3 regions of the Paenibacillus sp. FSL H7-0943 genome follow, and region 1 is predicted to be linked to each of the others. Evidence: predicted binding sites of a transcription regulator. Region 1 holds the regulator's gene; each other region holds the start of a gene.
What was found. Region 1 encodes NrdR, which represses ribonucleotide reductase genes. Its sites were predicted from a motif close to AACACNATATATNGTGTT; they were not measured.

Region 1 (8,179 bases):
CGCACTTATCTAGTCTTTTCAAAGCAAAATACTGCTACTGGAGAGGAAATAAGTGCGCTACGGTCCGATCACTCGACTAATTTCACTAAATAAAGAAAATAAGAGCTATACAGTCCGCAGGATCATGAATGGGTGATTCGAACGGACATGAGGTTAGTTTCACTAATTAAATCAGTTTCCAAAGAAACCTTTCTGTTGCAAAATGTCTCGCGTATCGTTCCATAATTTATTTTCCATTACCTTATCTCCTCCCGGTTGTACGGGTACAATGGGATTGCCTGTCCCAACGTTAAAATATCCCCCACTGCTCTCTTGATACTTAGGATCGGTCATTAAACGGATAATGATCTCCGCTCCTTTACGAGGATCGCCAATACGAAAGAAATTCAATAAGTGCTTAAGCATCGAAGAAAACCAAAGTTCACGCCCGAGACCTGTAACGTTAAAACCCGGATTCAATGCATGAACACTGATTCCCGTTCCCGCCCAGCGGCGTGCAAGCTCACTGGTAAACATAATATTTAACAGTTTGGTTTTCCCATAATTCTCAGAAGATCCTCTGGAAGTAAAAGAAGCTGTATTGAGCAAATCTTCTGGCAACTTTAGCACTCCATGACGGCGTGAAGCTTCTGAAGCAACATTTATGATTTTTGCACTTCCTGCTGCTCTCAAAGAACGTTCTAAGGTATGTGTCAATAACCATGGTGCAAAATAGTTCACAGCCATCATTTCTGAGAATCCATCGGCAGTTATCCGCTGTTCAAACCCATGAAGCCCTGCGTTATTTATTAACACGTCTATCTTCGGAAAAACATTAGATATTTCTTGTCCTAACCTAGTGACATCCCTCATTGAGGATAGGTCTCCGTAAAAAAAACTAATTTCGGCTGCTGGTACGCTCTCCTTTATCATTTTTCCAGTTGCTTCCGAACGCGTTTTACTCCTTGCAGTCAGAACAAGATGGGCACCTCGCTTAGCCATTTCAAGTGCAACGAGTTGTCCCAAACCGCTTGTAGCTCCAGTAATTACAATAATCGGCTTTGTCATCATCTACATTCTCCTTTATATCAGGAATTCATCAGGGGCAATTTCATTTTGACAGCGTATTGTCCAAATCATATAATTGATATATATCAACTATATGTTGATGATTGACATATGTCAACTAAATAGATGTATGACAACTTTAAAATACAAGGTTAGGTGGTCAAAACAATGAATGCCGAACGTAAAGACACGTTGAGAGGGCAATTAGAACTGAAGCTAGGTGGACAAATTAGTGCCCTCATTAGTGCTTCGCATGCCCTAAATGTCAGAACTGCTGCCGCTTTCGATTCATCTATACAGCCTGCTGCTTTCCATATAGTCCGTTGGCTGTACTCTTATGGACCAACAAGCGCCTCTGTGTTGGCAGAATCAACGGCTATGGATCGTAGTTCAGTCAGCCGTCTCATCAAGCAACTCGAGAATTTGGGTTATGTTAGAAGAGAAGACTCTCCTAATGATCGTCGAGCGATCCTTCTTACTCTCACTGATCTTGGACGACAAAAAACCTTTGACGCGTTACAGGATAAGGAGTTCATATTTTATGAGCGCATAGCCCAATGGGATAATCAACAGCTTGAAACCTTTATCCAAATGCTTCAGGAGTTTAATGGATTTAATGATAATTAATAAATGGGAACAAAAAAAAGAAACAGCATCTTGCTGTTTCTTTAGATATGGATTGTCTGTAATTGGAGTCAGCAATTGTCATTGATGTTCATGTTCGGCATGTTCATTATTGCATTGCTCAACTACCTCAAAAAGAAATAGACCGCCCTCTCGCAAAGGAATGCGGTCTATTTCCTGACTAAACTTCCGAAGCCGCCGCCCTTAAAAGCGGCTATTGCACTGGGAGTCGTGTTTCCGCACGACTCTCTTTGCATTGTACGTTTTATCTACCCAAACTATACCACGATCAAAACCAAATAAAAAGTCACTCTTCCCCAAACAGCAAAAAAACGGCATTTCTGCCGTTTCTTTAGGATGGACTCTCAGGGGCTCGAACCCTGGACAAATAGATTAAGAGTCTACTGCTCTACCAACTGAGCTAAGAGTCCATATGATGTTTGGTGGAGCCAAGGGGGATCGAACCCCTGACCTCATCGCTGCCAGCGATGCGCTCTCCCAGCTGAGCTATGGCCCCAAACTGAAATTTCAGATGTATGTAATCACACATTTTTTAATTTTAGTTTGGTCGTAATTGAGTTGTTCCGATAAGCTCAAGCGTCGTAGGCGACTTCTATATAATATAAAAAATCGCCCTCTATGTCAACACTTTTTTTAAAATTCATTTTTCCACTCAAATTCCCCGCTCAAAACTCAGAGGAAACAAACCAGTACAAGCACTCCTAACAGACCCTAGGATTGGCTGTAACGCCCTAACTGGACAAAACCCTATAATCCCTCTAATTCTCCCGTACTCTTGGACAGCAGCCCCTTGAGTTCCTTCATGAACATATTAATATCCTTGAACTGGCGATATACGGACGCAAAACGAACGTAAGCCACTTCATCTACTGGGTAGAGCTGCTCCATCACGAATTCACCAATCTGTTGGCTTTCCACTTCCGCAACGGCGATGCCGCGCAAAGATTTCTCAACCTCGGACACGATCTTTTCTAGACGTTCCACAGAAACCGGCCGTTTCTCACAAGCACGGATGAGACCGCGGAGTATTTTATCACGACTGAATTCCTCACGGCTGCCGTCTTTTTTAATTACAATGAGTGGCGTTTCTTCAATCATTTCAAAAGTAGTGAAACGTTTGCTGCAACGCTCACATTCACGCCTACGACGGATTGACTTATTTTCATTCGCTGGTCGCGAGTCCAGCACTTTAGTATTTGTGTGATCACAGTAAGGGCATTTCATAAGCTTCATCACTTCCTATTACATAATGGTATGGGTCCCGGCACGTTATAAATCCGGCTTTTGAACGGCTTTTTAATTATTTCCAGAAATCACCGTTTTTTTCTTGTAATGATAATGGCAAGTCCGGCACATAATACAGTTACCAACAGAGGAGGTGAACAGCAATGAGCCAAAGCAACAACTCCAATAACCTTGTAGCTCCAAATTCCCGCGGTGCCTTGGAACAACTTAAATACGAAGTTGCCCAAGAACTAGGAATCACGCTTTCCCCAGATGGTTACCAAGGCAATAAAACTTCTTATGAAAATGGTTCGATCGGTGGTTACATCACTAAACGTCTTGTAACCCTGGCAGAACAACAACTGGCAGGTCAATACAAATAACCTGACCAACATAAGCTTTTTGAAGAAGTATTAAACGACCTACAGGTCGTTTAATACTTCTTTTTATACATAACACGGTAGAAATTAAAATTCTTTGTAAATGTCCGTGTACTGATCATAGTAATAATTAACGCGCTGTACATAATGCCTGGTTTCACCAATGGGAATATCTTTAATGGTTGCATCTGTCCCATCCCAGATCCCTTCGTCCAACCAGCGTTGAACTTTTCCGGGTCCAGCATTATAGGCTGCGATAATTGCTGTACGTTTACCTTCGAACTGACGGGATAAAGTTGAAAGATACCATGTACCCAGTTCAATATTAGCCGAAGGCTCATGCTTGAGTTCTTCCATAGATACGTTTGGAAGCTTGGCCTTTTCCAGCGCCCACTTCGCGGTATCCGGCATAAGCTGCATCAGCCCTAGTGCGCCTTTTTTGGATTCTCGTCCAGTTTTGAAGTTCGTTTCTACACGAATAATCGCGGTTACAAGAAACGGGTCTATCTCATAAGTGATGCTGTGCTTGCGAATCTCATCTTTAAAATGGATGGGATAAAACCACGACATCCAGTTAGTACTCAGAAACAATATTGCCGTAAAACCCACAAATAGCAGAAGCAGTACTCTTTTTTTACGTAGCCATTTCATGATAAACCCAGCCTGTCCCAAAAAACAGCAACCTGTTGCTCAGTGTACGCAAGATCGCCACTGTTGTCGATGATGTAGTCCGCTTTATTACGTTTCTGCTCAATATCCATCTGTGCATTCAATCGCGCTTCTGCTTCTTCTAAAGAGAGCCTATTACGTTCGATTAATCGAGCAATTTGCATTTCACGGGGAACGTAGACTACTACAATCTCATGGAACAGGGTCTCAAGCCCTGATTCAAAAAGAAGCGGAATATCCACAATAATAAGCCGCTTCGGCTCTTCCTGCTCCATGCTGTACATACGGTCTTTGATTTCCTGCCGGATAGCAGGATGCGTCAAATTGTTCAAGGTTTGTAGGGCCACAGGATCTTGAAAGACGATTTCACCTAATTTGGCCCTATTCAGTGTTCCATCCGGAAAAAGGATCTCTTTTCCGAATTGCTTAGCAGCAGCCGCCAACACTTCATGCCCGGGAAGCATAACTTCTCTGGCGATCACATCGGCATCAACCAGCCTCGCTCCCTTGTTCACAAGCAGTGCAGACACTGTGCTTTTTCCGGATGCGATTCCTCCGGTTAAGCCTATAATCATGTACTCACCTCATAATAGCTTCAGTATTCCCATTGCAATTAATAATAACGCTGGTAATGCGGCAGCATGCTTCATCCAGTAGTTCCCGGCAAATCTAAGTCCTGTCTTCATACCCAGCAATAGAAATGTACCACTAAACAAAGCTATTGTAAGTGATGTCCATATCGGATTGAAGCCAAGCAGCGCTGCGCCAAGTCCAGCCCCAAAAGCATCCAGAGAGAGCGCAATCCCCAGTATCATCGCTTCCATCGAAGAGATGCTTCCTGAGGCATCCATATCCGCAGAAGACGGGGTACGCAAGATCTGTACTACAATCCCCAAACGGCGAAGCTCAAGTGAAAAAACAGCTGATTTCAACGGTTCATCATTCATAACAGGTTCTGTACCCGCTTCAGAATCAGCAGCTACCTCTGCCCAAGCCTGCTCGGATAATGAGCCCTTATCTACCGTTTCAGCTTTACGTCCGCCATCTGCATCTTTCTCTTTCTGCATCAGCATCTGAACAAGCGACCAGCATCCCATTAGCACAAGTATAACCGCACCAACTATAGAAGCTGCATTCGGAGACACTACCTTGGCAAGCAAAACCCCAACCTGCATCGATACACAGATAACTACCCCCGAACAGAGCGAGATAATCAGAACGGAGAGCAGTGGTATTTTCATTTTACGCAGCCCATATGTAATTCCTACACCAAAACCATCCAAACTCAAGGCAAACGCTAGCAATAGCAGTGAAAATAATGGGCTGAGCACCCGCAATCCCTCCTGTGAAGAACCGGAAAACTGAAATTTTATCGTTTCAGCTTCCGTTCTCTATTAAGCATTCTTCACACAGTATATGGGCGGGACAAGTAGTGGGTGCCAACCTTATTATTTCAACAAATTCAGTGAACAGTCGGACGCTGGCAATTTGGACAATAATGCGTGCCACGACCGCCTACAACCGTCTTCTCAATCATCGTTCCGCAGTTACTACACGGCTGATCCTTACGACCGTAAATCAATAGCTGCTGCTGATACGTACCGCTCTCACCTTGGCCATTAACATATGACTTAACAGATGAACCTCCGGCGTTAACCGCTTCGGCCAGCGTGCTTACAATAGCATGATGCAGCTTGTCCAATTGATTGTCCGTGAGCGCTTTGGCGCTGTCTTCAGGATGGATACCCGCACGGTGCAACGACTCATCTACATAAATATTGCCGATGCCGACGATATATTCCTGATTAAGCAGCAGCGATTTAATTTTGGTGCTTTTACCGGACACGATCTGCTTAAACCTCTCCCGTGTAAAAGAAGGCTCCAGCGGCTCCTGCCCCAGCTTATTTAAAGGCGGCAGCTGAAGATCTTCTCCCATCTGAAAAAGATGCATTGTCCCGAATTGGCGAACATCCGTGTAACGCAGCTCAGTTCCATCCGTAAAATGAAAAATCACATGTGTATGCTTGTCCAGTGGGTCATCATTTGAAAAAAGTCCGTAACGGCCTTCCATCCGTAAATGTGACACAAGCACCAGACCATCCAGCACAATACGCAAAAACTTTCCTCTTCGTTCAACTTTTACAATGCTATGACCTGCCAGCAGGTGGGCAAAAGCCTGAATATCATCCGGACGCTGAATAATCCGCGCCAACCGGACGGTTACATTCTCTATCTGCTTTCCATTAACTAACTCATTAAGTGTTCTCTTGACTGTCTCTACTTCCGGTAATTCCGGCATGATGTCTTCACCTCAACTACATTATAGCTGATATGCACACCTTAAAGGGAGTCTATTTCGCCTCGTACCAGTTACTTCCAAAGCTGACCTCTGCCTTAAGCGGCACAGATAACTTTAGGGCTCCACCCATTACTTCCGGCAAAAGCGTCTTCATAAGCTCCATTTCATCCTCTGGCACCTCGAATACAAGCTCATCGTGTACTTGAAGCAGCATACGGCTCTTAAGCCCACGATCAAATAACGCCTTGTCCATATGCACCATCGCCAGCTTGATTATATCCGCTGCTGTTCCCTGTATAGGTGTATTCATTGCTGTCCGCTCCGCAAAAGAGCGCAGATTAAAGTTCTTCGCATTAATCTCCGGCAGATAACGGCGACGTTCGAGCAATGTGGTCACATAACCATACTTCCGTGCCTCCACTACAATATCGTCCATATAGCGGCGTACACCCTGATAAACCTCAAAATATTGCTCAATAAATTGCGCGGCTTCCTTACGCGGAATATTCAGATTCTGCGAGAGACCGTAATCACTGATCCCGTAGACGATCCCAAAGTTAACGGCTTTTGCGGCACGGCGCATATTACTGTCCACCTGTTCTGCGGTCACACCGAACACATCCATCGCTGTCTTCGTGTGAATATCCATATCATGCAGAAAGGCTTCCTTCATCCGCTCATCGCCGGAAATATGTGCCAGCACACGCAGTTCGATCTGCGAATAGTCGGCTGCCAGGATGGACCAGCCCGGTTCGGACGGAACGAATACCTTGCGGATTTTGCGTCCTTCCTCTAGACGAATCGGGATATTTTGCAAGTTCGGGAATTGGCTGCTAAGCCGTCCTGTAGCGGCAATTGTCTGCCGATAGAATGTATGCACCTTCCCTGTGTTCGGGGAAATTTCTTTAAGCAGCCCCTCTACGTAGGTAGATTGCAGCTTTGCAATTGTGCGATATTGCAGAATCAAACGCACCACATCGTGGTATGGCGCCAGTTTCTCAAGCACTTCGGCATCCGTGGAATAACCCGTCTTCGTCTTCTTGACGACAGGCAGACCTAGCTTTACAAACAAGATTTCACCCAGCTGCTTTGGTGAGTTCAAATTAAACTCAGTGCCACAAATCTCGTATATTTCACTGACCAATTTAGAAATTTGCGCCTCGAATTCTTTTCCAAGCTCTTTAAGATCACCAGCATTGACTGCAATCCCCTGTTTCTCCATATCCGCCAAAATCCGTGACAAAGGCATTTCCAGATCCTCGAATAGCCCTGTCATTGCGGTCTCCACCAGCTCCTGCTGTTGCTTCTGTGCGATTCCAAGAACCGTTGCACTCTTTCGTGCAACGTGATTTCCTAAAACTTCAAGCTCAGGGATTTTGTATTTGGCACCTTTACCAAATACCTCTTCATCAGGAGAGAGCCGCGGCAAGCCGTATTTAGCAGTGAGATCATTTAGATTCTGATTAGCCTCCGTAGGATCAAGCAAATAAGCCGCCAGCTGCACATCATGGGCTGCACCTGCAAAAGCAATTCCCTGCCAGTGTAGAGCCAAATCAGCGCGGTGAAGATCATATCCACTTTTCGGAGCCTTTTCATCTCCTAGCCAATCACGCAGCTTCGCAGCGGCCGGTTTATGCAGTAATTCAAACGGCACATAGTAATGCCGCTCCAGAGAGGACAATCCTATTCCGATTACCTCGGCACGATGCGGATTATCTCCATACGATTCCACATGCAGCGCCGAAATACCAGCCAGGGCTTCACTGAGCTCCTTAAGTTCTTCTTCACTTACGATCGTAATATCAAGTGCCGCAGCTTCTACTTCAGCTGCACTCTCCTCACCCTCGGTAACAGGAGCATAAGCACTAAGCGACAAACGTTCCAACAATGATTTAAATTCCAGCTTGGCAAGCGC
Region 2 (8,179 bases), 610 kb from region 1:
GTTGGAACGGTGTACCTGTTAGCAAATACCACTGTTATTACCGACAAGCTGAAAGGGTACTCCCTGCCGAAGAATTCCCGGCTGCTGCTGACGCTCGGCAATCATCATTATCAGCTCATCGGCGATCAGGTCATCGCCATTGCAGAGCCGTATGAACCGGTGGCCTATACCAATGATAAACCTGTCGGTCCGCAAACTGAGCTGTCCATGGTCAAGCTCGAGGACGAGAAAGAGAGCCATATCGTGGTATCTTATCCCGTCCGCAGCGGAGTCATTCTGTCACAGACTTTATCCAATGACCTGTTCGCTCCCAAGACAAATATATGGATTCTGGTTATGCTCGGCGTCTGTCTCCTGGTTATTGTCTTAAGCGCTATCATTACGCTGTATCTGACCCGTACCATCAGTCTTCCGGTGGAAAAACTGAAGAAGCGGATTGATAAGATCGCCCAGGGCAATTTCCTGCTGGACCGCAATATCGAATGGAACAGCGAGCTTGGCGATGTCGGCCGGGGCATTAACCGCCTGTCCCAAGATATCGTAGCGCTTATGGACAGCCGGCTCGCTGACGAGAAACAGAAGCAGGAGCTGGAATACCGGATGCTGCAGAGTCAGATCAATCCCCATTTCCTGTACAACACACTGAATTCGATCAAATGGATGGCTACAATTCAGAATGCTACCGGCATCGCGGAAATGACCACTTCACTATCCAGACTGCTGCGCAGCATCGCCAAAGACAACCGTAGACTAATGCCGTTGAAAGATGAGCTGAGCCTGCTGGATGATTATTTTCTAATTCAGAAATACCGCTATGGCAGTACGGTCTCTATGGTAAAGGAGATTGACAACGAGGAACTGCTAACCGGCCTAATTCCACGATTCACGCTCCAGCCCCTGGTCGAGAACGCCATCTTCCATGGCATCGAGCCCAAAGGCAGAGGAGAAATTCTCATTAAGGTGACCAAAAGTGGATTCGCCGATATTCTAGTTACGATTGAAGACAATGGTGTAGGGATGAAGGAAGAAGAAATCTCCACGATTCTGTCGAATCCAGGTGATGGAAGCAAAGAAATGCCCGAGAATATTGGACTCCGCAGCGTAAATGAACGTTTGCGCCTGGCATTTGGGGATAATTACGGTCTTTCGATTGAGAGTGAGTCGGGCCAATATACCCGGATGAAGATTCTTCTGCCGTTCCTGCAAAAGGAATAGAGTAGCATATCAAGCAAGGATGTGATGGAATTGATCAAGTTGTTAATTGCTGATGACGAGGCGCTGGTCTGCATCGGCTTGCAGTCCATGCTGAAGTGGGAGCAATATAATATAGAAATTGTCGGCATTGCACACAACGGGGCTCAAGAGGAAGAAATGATTGACACCCTACGTCCTGACATCGTAATCAGCGATATAAAAATGCCAATTAAAAGCGGCTTAGAAGTTGCCAATGCGGTACGCAAAAAACACGGCCGGCTTCCGCTGTTCATCATCTTAACAAGCTACGAGGAATTCGAATACGCGCGTGGAGCGATTGAAGTGCAAGCCACAGATTATCTAGTGAAGCTAGAACTGACACCAGAGGCACTTGATGCCTCGATTCGGAAAGCAATTTCCCAGTTGGAGGCTTTTCAAACCCTAGACAGCTATCCCATGCTTGCTCATAGAGGCAATCTACAAGCTCAACGCGATAAATTTTTCATCCGCCTGTTCAATAACTTATTCGCAAATAAAAACCAGTACCTTTTGCAGAGAGATGATTTAAACCTTGAGCTCAAGGAACCTGCTTATCTAGTCTGCACTTGCCGTATTTTGGGGCCAGACAGTGTCCCGCCCCGCGGCGATAAAATGGTTGCTCTGTGTTCAAGTACCGTCCAAATGGCCAAAGATACGCTTACTTCCATAAGACCTTGTTATGTGAGCAGTCTGGACTTGCGCAATTTTGCTGTAACCCTGCCCGTCAACGGGACGGATTCACGGCAATGGATGCCTGAGATTGAAATGCTATTGACCCATATGGCCTCCATACTCCATAACTACTTCAATGTAAGGATCATCGGCGCGATCGGCTTTGCGGTCGAGGATCCTTATTTGCTGCGGGAAAGCTACCTCGCTGCGCGAAAAGCGCTTCCTGCTGCGGTTAAAGCACAGTCGTTTGTGTTTTTTGCCGAAGGAGAGTCGCTGGAGCAGGATCATCTGTTGTTTGATTTCTCCGAATTGCGTACAGAGATCCGCCGTGCTTTTGAAGAAATGGATACCCAAGCTTTATACGCCATTATCTCCAAAATGATCGAAATCTTCGACGGCCGGGCCGACCTGCTGGTTCCCGCCACTGATGCCGCCTGCAACATTCTGTACATGGCCACTTCACTGCTCGCAGACGGTGAGAACATTGTGGAACAAATTTTCGAAAATGAACCGGAGGGCTACCGGGCTATCTACCAGATGCATACGATTGAAGAGATCGCTGGCTGGCTGATCCAGTTCCGGGACGGTTGCTCAGACATCCTCTCTACCCGCAGACAAAGCTACAAGGAGCAGCTCGTCAAAAATGTCCAAGAGTATATTAAACGAAATCTCGGAACTAAGCTCTCGCTCAATCAAGTGGCTGATGTCTTCAATTTCAGTCCCAACTATCTAAGCCACCTTTTCTCCAAGGTTGCCAAGGTCAACTATGTGGAATATATCACGGAGATCAAAATCACGACAGCCAAAGAAATGATGGCACGTGGGGAAGGTCGCATCTACGAAATCTCACAGAAGCTGGGATATGAGAGTGCCTTCTATTTCAGTAAAGTTTTCAAAAAGGTAACCGGAATTTCCCCCAGGGAATACATGCAGCAACTTAAAGCAGATTCACCATCTGACCGAAGCCTCGGAGTGAACAACCGTTCTTGAGATCAAGAGATTATTAAGAATAATCCCACTTCGCAAAAATAAAGCCAATAAATCTGCAAGGAGCAGGCTCTGTTCCTTGCAGATTTATTGGCTTGCTATCACCCTCAGCAGCATCCCTAAGTATCACCCTTATTCCTGCAATTTTTTTATTTTTATTTTTAAACTAGCAAAATGCTAATACTCCGGTCTTTCTGCCCTAAAAGTCTACCAAAAAACCGCTTACGAGACACTTTCCCAGCTATTAAGACTGCTGTTCCCATATTGACTTTTCAACATATAGTAATTAAAATAAACAACGCACACTAAATATAGTATAGATACGATTTTTCAGTATTTATAGCTTATCCATTCAGTTTTCATACTATTTTCAATAGTTTTTAATATTTACAGGGGGACAGACACCATGCTAGTCGCGTATGATTCAAAAACAGGAAATGTCAGACGCTTCATCAGCAAACTTAAGTTGCCGGCTGTGCAGATTGAGGAGCATATGACGATTGATGAGCCCTATGTGCTTATTACATATACCACCGGCTTTGGACAGATTCCAGAAAAGGTGTCTACTTTCTTGAAGAACAATAATGCCAATCTGAAGGGCATCGCCGCCAGCGGCAATAAGAACTGGGGCGAGCTGTTCGCGCACAGCGCGGACTTGATTGCAGATCGGTATAACGTGCCCGTTATCGGTAAATTTGAGTTATCGGGTACATTTGGCGATGTAGAACGGATTAAACAGGAGGTGAGCCGGGTTGCGGCATATTGAATTAAACAACATGTTGATGAAGAGAGACGAAAGTGGCTTCTTTCAGCTAGACAAAGATCTTGAGGCAGTAGCCGAATTTATGCGGGATGTAGAGCGGCGGAGTCTGGTTTTTGCGAATACAAAAGCCAAGGTTGATTATATGATTGAACAGGATTTCTACGAGAATTTTTATGAACAGTACAGCACGGCGGAAATTGAAGAAGTCTACCAGATTACCCACGCCTACAACTTCAGTTTTCCATCTTATATGGCAGCTTCGAAATTCTACACGGATTACGCTGTAAAAACCAATGACCGCAAACAATATCTGGAGCATTACCCGGACCGTGTGGCGGCAGTCGCCCTTCACCTGGGACGCGGCAATGCCGATACTGCGGGGGTACTTGCCCGTTCGATGATGGAACAGCGCCTGCAACCTGCGACACCAACCTTCTTAAATGCCGGTAAGAGCCGGCGTGGTGAGCTCGTCTCCTGCTTCCTAATCGAAATGGACGACTCGCTCAATTCCATCAACTATGTGCTGAATACCTGCATGCAGTTGTCGAAGATCGGTGGCGGTGTGGCCGTTAACCTATCCAAGCTACGCTCCCGTGGTGAAACTATCAAGGGTGTTGAGGATGCTGCGAAGGGAATTATACCTGTACTTAAGCTGATGGAAGACGGCTTCTCCTATGCAGATCAGATGGGTCAACGTAAAGGATCAGGAGCAGCCTATTACAATATTTTTGGCTGGGACGTTCTGGAATTCCTCGACAGCAAGAAAATCAACGCCGACGAAAAAACAAGACTCAAAACCCTGTCCATCGGCCTGATTATTCCAAACCGCTTCTATAAGCTGGCGAAGGACAATGAAGCGCTGCATGTATTTGCTCCTTACAGTGTGTACAAAGCCTACGGCACGCATCTCGACGATATGGATCTGGATGACATGTATGATAAGCTGCTGGCCGATCCACGTGTCAAAAAGAAGAAAGCTATGAGCGCACGGGATATGCTGACCAAAATTGCCATGATCCAGCTGGAATCTGGCTATCCATATATCATGAACAAGAGCAATGCCAATGCGGCCCATGCCCTGAAAAACGTCGGTCAGATCAAAATGTCCAACCTTTGTACTGAAATCTTTCAGCTGCAGGAGACCTCAGAGATTGCCGACTACGGACAGGAGAGTACAATCCGCCGCGATGTAAGCTGCAATCTGGCTTCCTTGAACATTGTTAACGTGATGGAACATGGCAAAATCCGTGAATCCGTACATGAGGGCATGATCGCCCTGACCGCTGTTAGCGATATGACCAGTATTTCCAATGCCCCAGGCGTAGCCAAAGCAAACAAGGAAATGCACTCTGTCGGTCTTGGCGTCATGAATCTGCACGGCTATCTGGCTAAGAACAACATTGCTTATGAAAGCGAGCAGGCCCGCGATTTTGCCCGGACCTTCTTTATGACTATGAATTTCCACTCGCTAGAGAAAAGCATGGAAATCGCTGCCGCAACGGGCCGATCTTTCCATGGATTTGAGGCTTCTGATTATGCTACGGGAGCTTATTTCGAGCGTTACCTGACTACTGATTACCGTCCAGCTACCCCAAGGGTACAAGAGTTATTCGGAGATATTTATATCCCATCCCCAGCAGACTGGGAACAATTGCGGGATGCGGTAAAAACAAATGGCCTATACCATGCTTACCGTTTGGCGATTGCGCCAACGGCCAGCATTTCCTATATCCAAAACGCCACTTCAAGCGTTATGCCGATTGTTGAGCAGATTGAGACTCGGACTTATGCTAATTCAACTACTTATTATCCGATGCCGTACCTGCGGCCGGACAATGTGTTTTTCTATAAATCGGCTTACCAGATGGACCAGTTCAAGGTAATCGATCTGATCGCGGAAATTCAGCCCCATATCGACCAGGGTATCTCGACCGTTCTGCATGTTAACAGTGATGTTTCCACCAGAGAACTGGCCCGCTCCTACCTGTATGCGGCGCATAAAGGCTTGAAGTCGCTGTATTACACACGGACCAAAAAGCTGTCCGTCGAGGAATGCCTCACCTGCTCGATCTAAAAGGAAGGCTATAGCCGCAGAAAAGGAGATTGCAATATTATGACCGCTATCCAAGCCGTTAACTGGAACCGTCCCGACGACGATTTCTCATTGATGTTCTGGAATCAGAACATTATGCAATTCTGGACGGACGATGAAATTCCATTATCCGATGATAAAATGTCCTGGCTCACGCTCAGTGAGCAAGAAAAGGACTCCTATATGAAGGTGCTGGGCGGTCTGACACTGCTGGATACGATTCAAGGCGGAGTCGGAATGCCACAGATTATGGAGCATGTCGAAGGCCTTCAACGTAAAGCCGTACTGGGCTTCATGGGTATGATGGAACAAATTCACGCCAAATCGTACAGCAGTATTTTCACCACTTTGTCCTCTACAGAGGAGATCGACAGTGTATTCCGCTGGGTAGAAGAGAACCCCTTCCTCCAGTTCAAAGCGGAGACCATCTCACAATATTACAAAAACATAGACTCACCAAAAGACCTGTACCTCGCCATGGCAGCCTCCGTGCTGCTCGAGAGCTACTTGTTCTACAGTGGTTTCTTCTATCCCCTATATCTGGCTGGGCAGGGCAAAATGACTTGCAGCGGTGAGATCATCGACCTTATTCTACGGGATGAGAGCATCCATGGGGTATATGTCGGCGTGCTGGCACAGGAGATCTTTGACGGGCTCCCAGAAGACGAGCAACGCGAACTTCACCATACGCTGGTAGAATTGCTTCGACTGCTGCATGAGAATGAAGAGCGTTATACCGAGCAGATCTATGCCCCTATCGGATTGGTGGACGAGGTTAAGACTTTTCTAAGATACAATGCCAATAAAGCGATGATGAATCTGGGCCATGATCCGCTATTTGACGAGGAAGAGATCAACCCGATTGTTCAGAACGGGATCAGCACCCACACCAAGCAGCATGACTTCTTCTCGAAGAAAGGCAACGGATATGTCCGGGCGCTTAATGTGGAGCCACTGAAGGATGAAGATTTTCAATTTTAAATATAGATAAAACAAAAAGTGCGGAGAAAGCTCTCCGCACTTTTTGCTAACTCTATTTATTAGATTATTGCAATTTTTTCAGTACTGTTCTAGCTTCTTCATAGGTATCGTAAGCATCAGCAAAATCTCTGCCAAAAATACGTTTCAATTGCATTTTCCAAATTGGGTTTTTAGTTACATAAGCCCATCCTGCTTGGCCAGCTGCTTTCGCCATCTCACCTGTTGGAGCCAACATTGCTGCAACTTCAGGGGAAAGTACACTTGCAGATTCAGTTACATCAGTTGTACCTGTAAATTTAGGACTAACAAGCTTCATGATATTCTCAAAATCCTTCAAGTATCCTGGAACATCCTCAGCAGAAAAATCGATAGATACTACATCGATGTGGTTTTCACTTTTGTTGTATTTAATTGTGTATGACATAATTGTATTCCTCCAAGTTTTAATAGTTATTTTTTAATAATAGAAAGTAATGTATGTAACTCCAACAGACAAAAAATTTCTGCCCAGGCTTTTCAGTAACTTCTACTTTTGGCAACTGGGTTTGGAACAAACTGCCTTGTTTAAATGATGCCATATCGTTACAATCAATAGTTAATGACATCTATTTCCTGTATCGTTTTATTGCAACATCCTTTCTAATATATTTTAACTCATACCTATTACCTATATTATTATCGACAAATTTCTTTTTTTATTTATATTAAAATACAAATTTCTACAAATTCCAACATATCCATGGTTATATTTGCCTTAATTTCATTCACAATTGTGTAATTCCGTTATCATTTAGAAACAACTAAAAAAGGCTCTGCGTGCGCCTTCCAACTCCAGTCCATTCATCCTACAGGATTTTCGAACAGGAATACGCCGCAAAGCCTTCGATACTAGATGCTTATATAAGTAAATTAATCCGTCTAATTACTTAGTTGCGGAGTAGCCCCCGTCAATCACATGTGCTGTACCTGTAATAAATGAAGCCTCATCACTTAGAAGGAAACATGCAAAAGCAGCTACTTCCTCAGGCGTACCATATCTGCCCAAAGCCGTTCCAGAAGCGATAAGAGATTGAAGCATCTCTACATCATCAGACAACAACTTTTCGTATCTGTTCATGGTTGGTGTAGGAATAGGACCAGGGCAAATAGCATTTACTCTGATATTACGGTGACCCACTTCTTTAGCAACCGATTTAGTCATGCCCACAATGGCGTGTTTACTTGCTGAATAAGCTGCATCATTTGCCATCCCAATAAAAATACCATGCAAGGAGGAACAGTTTAGAACGGAAGCACCGGATTTCATATGTGGTAATGCATAATGCAACATGTAGAATTGGCCATTAAGATTTGTCTGAATCACCTTTTGAAACAATATCGGATCATATTCTGTAACATCCGCATTATCTCCTGTAATTGCTGAGTTATTATAAAGGCAATCAATCTTTCCA
Region 3 (8,179 bases), 270 kb from region 1:
TAAGTCGGTAGCGGCTGCTACTGTCATTTCATAAGGCTGGATATGCACATTTTCCGGTAAGCGTGGCATCATCTCTTTTGTGGAAACTTTTGCATTAAAGTCATCAATGATAGTTCCCTTTGTTAGGGAGATGCCAAGATAATGGAGTTCTTCACGTTTCAAATCGCAGCTCATCTCCACTTTATAGCAGACACTAAGCCATGGCTCGTAAGCGGCAGAGAACAGCGTGTTTCGCTGCCTGCTGCCCGGGTCCTCAAATAAGTAAAGGCATTTCCCTTCGTCCCGAGCGGCGTTCCAAATCTGTTGCAATCGCTTGCTTCCGTAAATAATATCCTCTCTGCGGATCATTCCTGGCCCAATTCGTGGGAGTGCCGGCACAATGCCGAAGTAGCGGGCTAGGATACTTTCCTCCGGGTCAGTAGATGGAGCATTCACTGCTTCTGAGCCCGGGGAGGCGGATTCGAGTAAGTCAGTGCTGGCCTCTGCATCGTTTGTTACACCTGTAGTTAGGCTTCCGGTGACAACTTGATTCAAAATGCCAGCACTACGATTTGCAATGGGGGGAACCTCTACTTCAGCTTGACTGTCGTATTTTTCCGGATCAAAAACAAAGGTGAAAGAAAGGGTCTCAGGATCTACACCTGTGCGCTCCACGAATCCCCAATAATACGGCCGGTCGGTAAGCATTTTGTCAGCTCTAGGTGATAATTTCACAGTTACGTGAAGGGGCGAAGCCTCAATGATGGAGCATTCAGTAGCTTCAAGATAGTCCATCACATGCTTGCGTACTTCCTGTGCGGTGAGGGTCATGTCGCAGTCCCACTTTCTTTTTTAATACCCTGTGTCAACTCACTGAGGGATTCACCAATATGGTCCAGCTCATGCCGCAATTCTTCGTCGGAGCGGGATTCGAGCATGATTTTGTATAAACTTTTCTCCAGTGATTCCTTCTTTTCAAAACGTTCCAGGATTACATCCAGCCCGCCAATCACCATTTCAAACATATTGATTTTTTCATGCAGCAGATGCAGGATATGTTCTTCAATCGTGCCTTGCGTAGACAAGTTGTAGATCACTACGTCATTTTCTTGCCCTAACCGGTGGACACGGCCGATACGTTGTTCCACGCGCATGGGATTCCAGGGCAGGTCAAAGTTGATCATATGGTGGCAAAATTGCAGGTTAATTCCTTCACCACCGGCTTCCGTTGCAATCATAACTTGAGCGCGGCCGCGGAAAAGATCCATCATCCAATCTTTTTTTCCACGGTTCATTCCGCCGGAATAAGAGACACACATCAGCCCATGTTCACGGAAATACTGTAGTAAATACTCTTGAGTTGCTCGATATTCCGTGAAAACGATGACCTTTTCATTCATTTCTTGAATGAGGGCTAAGGTTGTTTCAGCTTTAGTGTTTGTTTTAACGGTACGGAGGGTCTGTAGCAGCTCCATCATCCGGTCTCTTTTTGGGGAATCCGCAGGCAGCTTTTTGATCAAATTAACTAAAGTGATAAAGACGGCATCCCGGCTGCTGCACACCTCACGTTGAAGGGTTACCAGAGAAAGCATACTGCTAAGATTGCCGCCGGATTCCTGATACTGGTCTTTGACAAAGGAAGTAACACTGTTATACAAATCTTTCTCTTCTTGGGAGAGAACTAAGGGGATATTACGGACTTTTCGTTTCGTGAAATTAACTGGACCTTCACCACGGCGATTGCGGATCATGACCTTCGAAAGCTCGTCCCGCAGTTGACCTTCATTCTTGGGCTGGCGTTTATCAACCACGAAATTCGAGGCAAAATCGCCCTGATTTCCAAGTTGCCCCGGCTTCAGTATAGTGATCAGATTAAAGAGTTCGCCCAGATCATTCTGAACGGGAGTCGCGGTGAGCAGCAGGCAATATTTTTTGCGTAATTGCTGTACAAATAGATAATTGGTCGATTTTTTATTCTTCAGCTTGTGAGCTTCATCAATGATCAACATATCGTATTCATTTTCCAGCAAGATTTCCTTATGAGGATCTCGTTTGGCGGTATCCATCGATGCGACGACTATGGCGTTGCCCCAAGAATAGGCTTTTTTCTGAGCGACAGCAGTGATGCCAAATTTCGCATTCAGCTCACGAACCCATTGCAATACTAGAGAAGCAGGTACGAGAATAAGCACTTTGGAGACAAGACCGCGTACCAGATATTCTTTGAGCACCAGTCCTGCTTCGATGGTCTTGCCCAGTCCAACCTCATCTGCAAGAATCGCGCGGCCTGACATTTCGAACAGAACCTTATGCGCTGTATCCAGCTGATGGGGAAGTGGGGACAAGCCGGATAAATGCTTCATACATTGCAGCTCATCGAAGCTCGTTACTAGACCTGTTTCCTCTCCTTGTACGGCAAGCTTAGATAAACGGTAGTCTCCCCATGGGCCGCCCTTTTCCAATTTGAGCTCCAGATCTTGCAACCAATTCCGGTCAAAAGAAAGAGGAACAGGCAGTATTGGCGCGGGTGTTCCCCCTTGCTGGGGTAGAGAATTACGGAATAATTGCGTCATAATGCAGCCTCCTCAAGCTCGGATTTATATCACCATTCGTAAGAGTAGTATGCTCGTAAACGAGAGAATTCATAACCTCTTATTTTTCACGATAGCCTTTAAAAAAGAGAGCAAGAGCGAGAAAAAGCAGCAACGTTTGCGATAATCCGGCAACTTGACTCTATTTTCGAATAAGACCTTCGATACAATATGTGGTATAGTTTAAAAGCTGACGCACACAATATATTGTGACAAAAGCTTGAAAATGTATTTTTTATAGAGTGCTTAGCTGGTATTTGTTATTGACAAGATGAGCTTCCTACATACACCTGTTAAGCAGTGGAGGATGGTAAGGGGGTTTTTGTTGTGGGCCCATACCTTGGACCGGAAACTAATATCTACTACACATGCGGGAGGTTTTTTTATTGAGTAAAGTGGAACGTAAGCAACGCCTTGAAGGGCTAAGTGAAAAAATATTTTTGGATCGTTATGCTTGGAAGGATGCAGACAGCAACAATGCTAAAGTAGGCGATGTTGTATTGGTGCTGACCAAAGATGATCCGAAGTTTCCAACTAAGGAAGTCGGAGAAATTGTGGAGCGCAGTGGTCGAATCGTAACTGTAAAGACACGCAGCGGTGAGTTTGTGAAATCGGATGTTGAAAAGTTGACCCTTAATATAGAAAAAACTCCTGAGGAAATGTGGGACCGTCTATCCACAGCGATGGCTTCTGTAGAGAAGACACCTGAGCTTCAAGCAGAATGGGCGGGCAAATTCCGTTCAATCCTAGATGATTGGAAGCTTGTGCCGGGTGGACGTATTGCGGCTGGTGCAGGTGCTAGTGAAGAATTAACATTGTTCAACTGTTATGTAATCCCTTCTCCAAAAGACAGCCGTGGCGGCATCATGCAGACATTGTCTGAAATGACGGAGATTATGGCCCGTGGTGGCGGTGTGGGCATTAACCTGTCTTCATTGCGTCCTCGTCGTGCGATTGTTAGAGGGGTTAATGGTTCATCCAGTGGTTCCGTATCTTGGGGCGGTTTGTTTAGTTATACTACGGGGCTTATTGAGCAAGGCGGCAGCCGTCGTGGTGCGCTCATGCTGATGATTAATGACTGGCATCCCGATGTTGAGGACTTCATTACCGTGAAGCAAACGATGGGCCAAGTCACTAATGCTAACCTTTCGGTATGTGTGAGCAATGGTTTTATGAAGGCTGTAAAAGAAGATCTGGACTGGGATCTCGTATTCCCGGATACAACCGATCCTGAATATAACGAAATGTGGGATGGCGATCTCGACAAGTGGAAAGCTGCCGGCAAAAACGTTATCCATTATCGCACTGTAAAAGCGCGTGACGTGTGGCGTACGATCATTGAATCGGCATGGAAATCCGCTGAGCCAGGCGTCGTGTTCATGGAATACTATAACCAGATGTCTAACAGCTGGTATTTCAACCCGATTATTTGTACAAATCCTTGTGGAGAGCAAGGACTGCCAGGCTGGGGAGTCTGCAATCTGTCTGCGGTGAACCTGTCCAAGTTCTACGATGAGAAAAATCATGATGTAGATTGGGAAGATCTTGCGACTACAACCCGTTATTCGGTCCGTTTTCTGGACAATGTAATTGATAAAACACCTTATCATTTCCCGGAAAATGAAGCGAATCAGAAAAAGGAACGCCGCGTGGGTCTCGGAACCATGGGATTGGCGGAGCTGATGATTAAATTGAACATCCGTTACGGCAGCCCGGAATCGTTGGAGTTTCTGGACAAGCTATACGGCTTTATGGCTCGTGAAGCCTACCTTGCTTCGGCAGAAATTGCTGGAGAGAAGGGTTCCTTCCTAGCTTTTGATACTGAGAAATATCTAATGAGCGGCTTTATGAAAAATATAGTCGAAGCGTATCCAGAGGTTGGCGAAGCGATTCGTGAACATGGTATGCGTAACGTTACAGTGATTACACAAGCACCTACAGGTAGTACAGGTACAATGGTAGGTACTTCTACGGGAATTGAGCCTTATTTTGCCTTCAAATATTTCCGTCAAAGTCGTCTTGGCTATGATGAACAGTTTGTTCCAATCGCTCAAGAGTGGCTGGAGGCTCATCCGGGTGAAGAGCTGCCTGACTACTTTGTAACTTCGATGGATCTGTCAGCTAAAGATCATATTCGTGCGCAAGCAGCGATCCAACGCTGGGTAGATAGCTCTATTTCCAAAACAGCGAACTGCCCGTCTGACTTTACGGTTGAGGAGACGGCTGAGCTATATGAAATGGCCTTTGATCTAGGATGTAAGGGTGTTACGATCTACCGCGATGGAAGTCGTGACGTTCAAGTTCTGGAAACCACGAAGAAGGAAGACAAAAAAGAAGCTGCTACGGTTGCGGCAGAGGAAGCTACAACTACTGTAGAAGCGAGTACAAATGTTGTAGCAGCAAGCCCAGCGCCTCAAGTGACTACAAAAGAGGCGGATAAACAATACAAAAAACGTCCGCAGGTTCTGCGCGGCGCTACCTATAAAATCAACACACCATTTGGGATGGCATATATTACGATCAATGATCTTGATGGAATACCGGCTGAAATCTTCCTGAATGTAGGTAAAGCAGGTTCTGACGTATTTGCTATGGCAGAAGCATTAGGCCGCGTCTGCTCCTTGTTCCTCCGTTACGGAGATCATGGTGAGAAAGTGGAGCTGTTGATTAAACATCTGAAAGGCATTGGCGGATCAGGAGCTATCGGCTTCGGCGCGAACCGGGTTGAATCCATTGCTGACGCTGTAGCTAAGGCACTGGAATCACATGTGCTGAACAATGCTCATGATGATCATGTACCTGCTCCGATTGCGGCAACTTTGGAGCTGGAGGATTTCAATGAAGCATTAAATGCGGAGTTGAAATCGAGCGTTCCGTCAGCTACGGAAGATGGACATGGTGGTCATCATGGACATAACCATGCTACGGCTTCCCGTGACCTTTGCCCATCCTGCGGCAGCGCCTCGCTGATTAATATTGAGGGTTGTAAGACTTGTGGCAATTGCGGGTATAGTCGTTGCGGGTAAAGGGTAGAGCCGATAAGTGTTTTGTGGGAAAATGTGATTTTTCATTTTAAATGAGAAATGTTTCATTTCAAGCGAGAAAATTGTTTCATTTCAAGTGAGAAAATAATTTTATACACTTAATTGAATAAAAATACATTGAAATCACAACTAGAACACCGCAGCATGCTTAATTATGTTGCTGTGTTCTTTTTTTGTTTGTGCCTATTTAATTTATTGTAACTTAAAAAAGATGAGGATGGTTTAGAGTGCCTAAATATAATATTTATAAAATTAAGGATGGTAACCGAGAAGCTTTACAAAGGAAACTTAGTGCAGTAGGTCTAATTGCGAAAAATGAAAAACAAATTGGTGATTATGTAGCCGAATTTTATTTTTCTGATAAACCTGATTTAGTGAAGATTTGGTGGGTTGATTTATATAAAGATTTCTTAGATGTAAACGAGTTTCCTAAAAATGAGTTATATTTCGGAATACTATTATTAGTCAAAAAAGAAATCTGTTACGCAATCAGTTTTGGCAAAGCGCATTTTTATCTTCGTGAATATTGTGACGGGGAATTTGGTTTGAATTTAGCCGAAAGGATTGTGGACGAAAACAACCTTAGAATTAAAAACTCCAAATTATTTGGAGGAAGAAGATCTAAAAATATTACCTCTTATCAAGACAGGAGTCCAATTGAATATGATAGTGGAGAATCATTTCAATATATAAAAGCTAAAACAATTAATGCAGATGATTGGGGAAGCGTAGTTAGCTTTGGTTCCTCAGTATTATTCAATCTGAAAATATTTCCTTCAGAACTTAATGGATTTCTAGATACTATAGAGCAGAAACTTAGTCAAAAGCCTATTCTTAAACTACCAAGAGTAGAGGAGGTAAAGGATGTAGAGACTAAGCGGCGCTTGGATAGAGAGCTTGCTATATCGTTATTATCTAATACTACAATAGGGACGCTAGCTGAGGAGTTTTCTGTTTCAGGAGTCGACTTTGTCTTTAGTGAAAATAATCAATATGCATTCTTCTTGAAAGGAAATTTAAAACAAAGCGAACTGAAATTTGATGAGTTGTCTTTAGAACGACTTACCTATTTCGTAAATGAAAATGGGATAGATTTGATTGATTCAATCAATGATGTTCGGATTCAGATAAAAAGTGAAAATAGTAGAACTAGAAGCGAATCTTTAAAAAAAGTTTTAGATTATGTTGATGATGAAAGATATTGCTTAGTAAACGGAAGATGGCATCGATTTAACCAATCGTATATTAACTTTTTGCAAAAAGAGGTAAATAAAATAACAATACTACATCACGATACAACCTTCCTTTTATCAAATATTAATGAAGATGATTTTAACAAAGGGAAGGTATATGAGGGTTATTTGAATTTTGATAAAGACTTTTCTTATATTGAAAAGTACAAAATAGAGAAAATGGATCTCTACAAAGATAAAACTCTGTATTTTGTCAAAATGGGTGAGCCTCAGAACCTAAGTTATGTAATAGACCAATCTTTAAATACTGTAAAAATACTCCAAAATAACGTCGAAGATATCATTATAAATCAAATAAAAATTGAACCGGAAAATATGTGTCTTTGGCTCATATTTGAAAGAAAAACAACAATTAAAAAATTATCAGATGTCAGATCGCTCATATTTCTTATGAAATTAGTTGAATGGAAGCGTAATGTAATTGTGGCAGGTTATAATCCCACTATAAACATTGGTTATAAAGATCCGAAAACTGTTTAGATTCTGATGATGTTTCTCATAATAAATAGCACTTCTCCACATTCTGGGGAAGTGCTATTTTATTACACAGTATAAAAAATATAAATCGATATGGAGACTGATAAAAATTTGAGTTTTTAAAGTATAGAATGTGTTTGTTTAGATTAAACGGGTAATTATTAGCAATAAAAGATAGTTGGTCTTTTAAATACAACCTATTCGTAGTCATAGGGTAGTTCAAGAATTCACATATCTCTTTGTTAGAATAGAGAAAAAATTATGACTTATTATTTTATTTCTTATAACTTTCAGTTTAAGTAAATCCTATTAATTGTATATCTATTTTATAGATTGATAATAATAGATTTGAGGTGAGATATGGTAAAACCAGCTAGGAAAATACCACCAAGTAGAGGCAAACACTCAAGATACGAAGTTCCGTTTATAAGAAAAAAATCTATGATTTTATGTGAGGGAAGTATTGAACGTGATTATGTGAAAGTTCTAGATTTTGACCCAACAATAAATGAAATCATTAGTCAACCGATAGCGATTTTTTACTCTTATCGAGGTAAAGTACGTGTCTACTTTCCCGATTTTAAAGTTATTTTAACTAATGGGGATGTATGGATTGTCGAAATTAAGCCTGCAGAAAAGCTTAGGAAAGAAGAGAATTTAATTAAATATGTAGTCGGAAAGCTATACTGTGATCCAAGGGGATGGGAATACAAAGTTGTAACTGAGGTTGAAATAAGACAGGGATTTTTAATGAAAAATTTAAACGATCTTCGTAGTTTCGGTACTACGCAGGTTGATTACAAATTATTAATATACATTACACAAAAATTAAAAG

Region 2: a site for NrdR is predicted at 3,194-3,211, ahead of nrdI (class Ib ribonucleoside-diphosphate reductase assembly flavoprotein NrdI). Genes of this name have one in related genera too.
Region 3: a site for NrdR is predicted at 2,767-2,784, ahead of NSQ55_RS10605 (adenosylcobalamin-dependent ribonucleoside-diphosphate reductase). Genes of this name have one in related genera too.

Annotation. Positions count from the first base shown of each region.
Region 1 covers NZ_CP150148.1:2,178,288-2,186,466, reverse strand. The annotation lists gene NSQ55_RS09400 (SDR family NAD(P)-dependent oxidoreductase) at 172-1,050, opposite strand; gene NSQ55_RS09395 (MarR family transcriptional regulator) at 1,216-1,674, shown strand; tRNA gene NSQ55_RS09390 (tRNA-Lys) at 2,030-2,102, opposite strand; tRNA gene NSQ55_RS09385 (tRNA-Ala) at 2,113-2,188, opposite strand; gene nrdR (transcriptional regulator NrdR) at 2,440-2,916, opposite strand; gene NSQ55_RS09375 (alpha/beta-type small acid-soluble spore protein) at 3,081-3,299, shown strand; gene NSQ55_RS09370 (lytic transglycosylase domain-containing protein) at 3,384-3,947, opposite strand; gene coaE (dephospho-CoA kinase) at 3,944-4,540, opposite strand; gene NSQ55_RS09360 (manganese efflux pump) at 4,550-5,296, opposite strand; gene mutM (DNA-formamidopyrimidine glycosylase) at 5,428-6,264, opposite strand; gene polA (DNA polymerase I) at 6,317-8,179, opposite strand, start outside.
Region 2 covers NZ_CP150148.1:1,570,860-1,579,038, reverse strand. The annotation lists gene NSQ55_RS06955 (sensor histidine kinase) at 1-1,215, shown strand, start outside; gene NSQ55_RS06950 (helix-turn-helix domain-containing protein) at 1,246-2,895, shown strand; gene nrdI (class Ib ribonucleoside-diphosphate reductase assembly flavoprotein NrdI) at 3,299-3,658, shown strand; gene nrdE (class 1b ribonucleoside-diphosphate reductase subunit alpha) at 3,645-5,729, shown strand; gene nrdF (class 1b ribonucleoside-diphosphate reductase subunit beta) at 5,769-6,728, shown strand; gene NSQ55_RS06930 (hypothetical protein) at 6,793-7,152, opposite strand; gene NSQ55_RS06925 (SDR family NAD(P)-dependent oxidoreductase) at 7,651-8,179, opposite strand, start outside.
Region 3 covers NZ_CP150148.1:2,451,770-2,459,948, forward strand. The annotation lists gene NSQ55_RS10595 (YqhG family protein) at 1-810, opposite strand, end outside; gene NSQ55_RS10600 (SNF2-related protein) at 807-2,552, opposite strand; gene NSQ55_RS10605 (adenosylcobalamin-dependent ribonucleoside-diphosphate reductase) at 2,939-5,596, shown strand; gene NSQ55_RS10610 (DUF6119 family protein) at 5,842-7,347, shown strand; gene NSQ55_RS10615 (TnsA endonuclease N-terminal domain-containing protein) at 7,705-8,179, shown strand, end outside.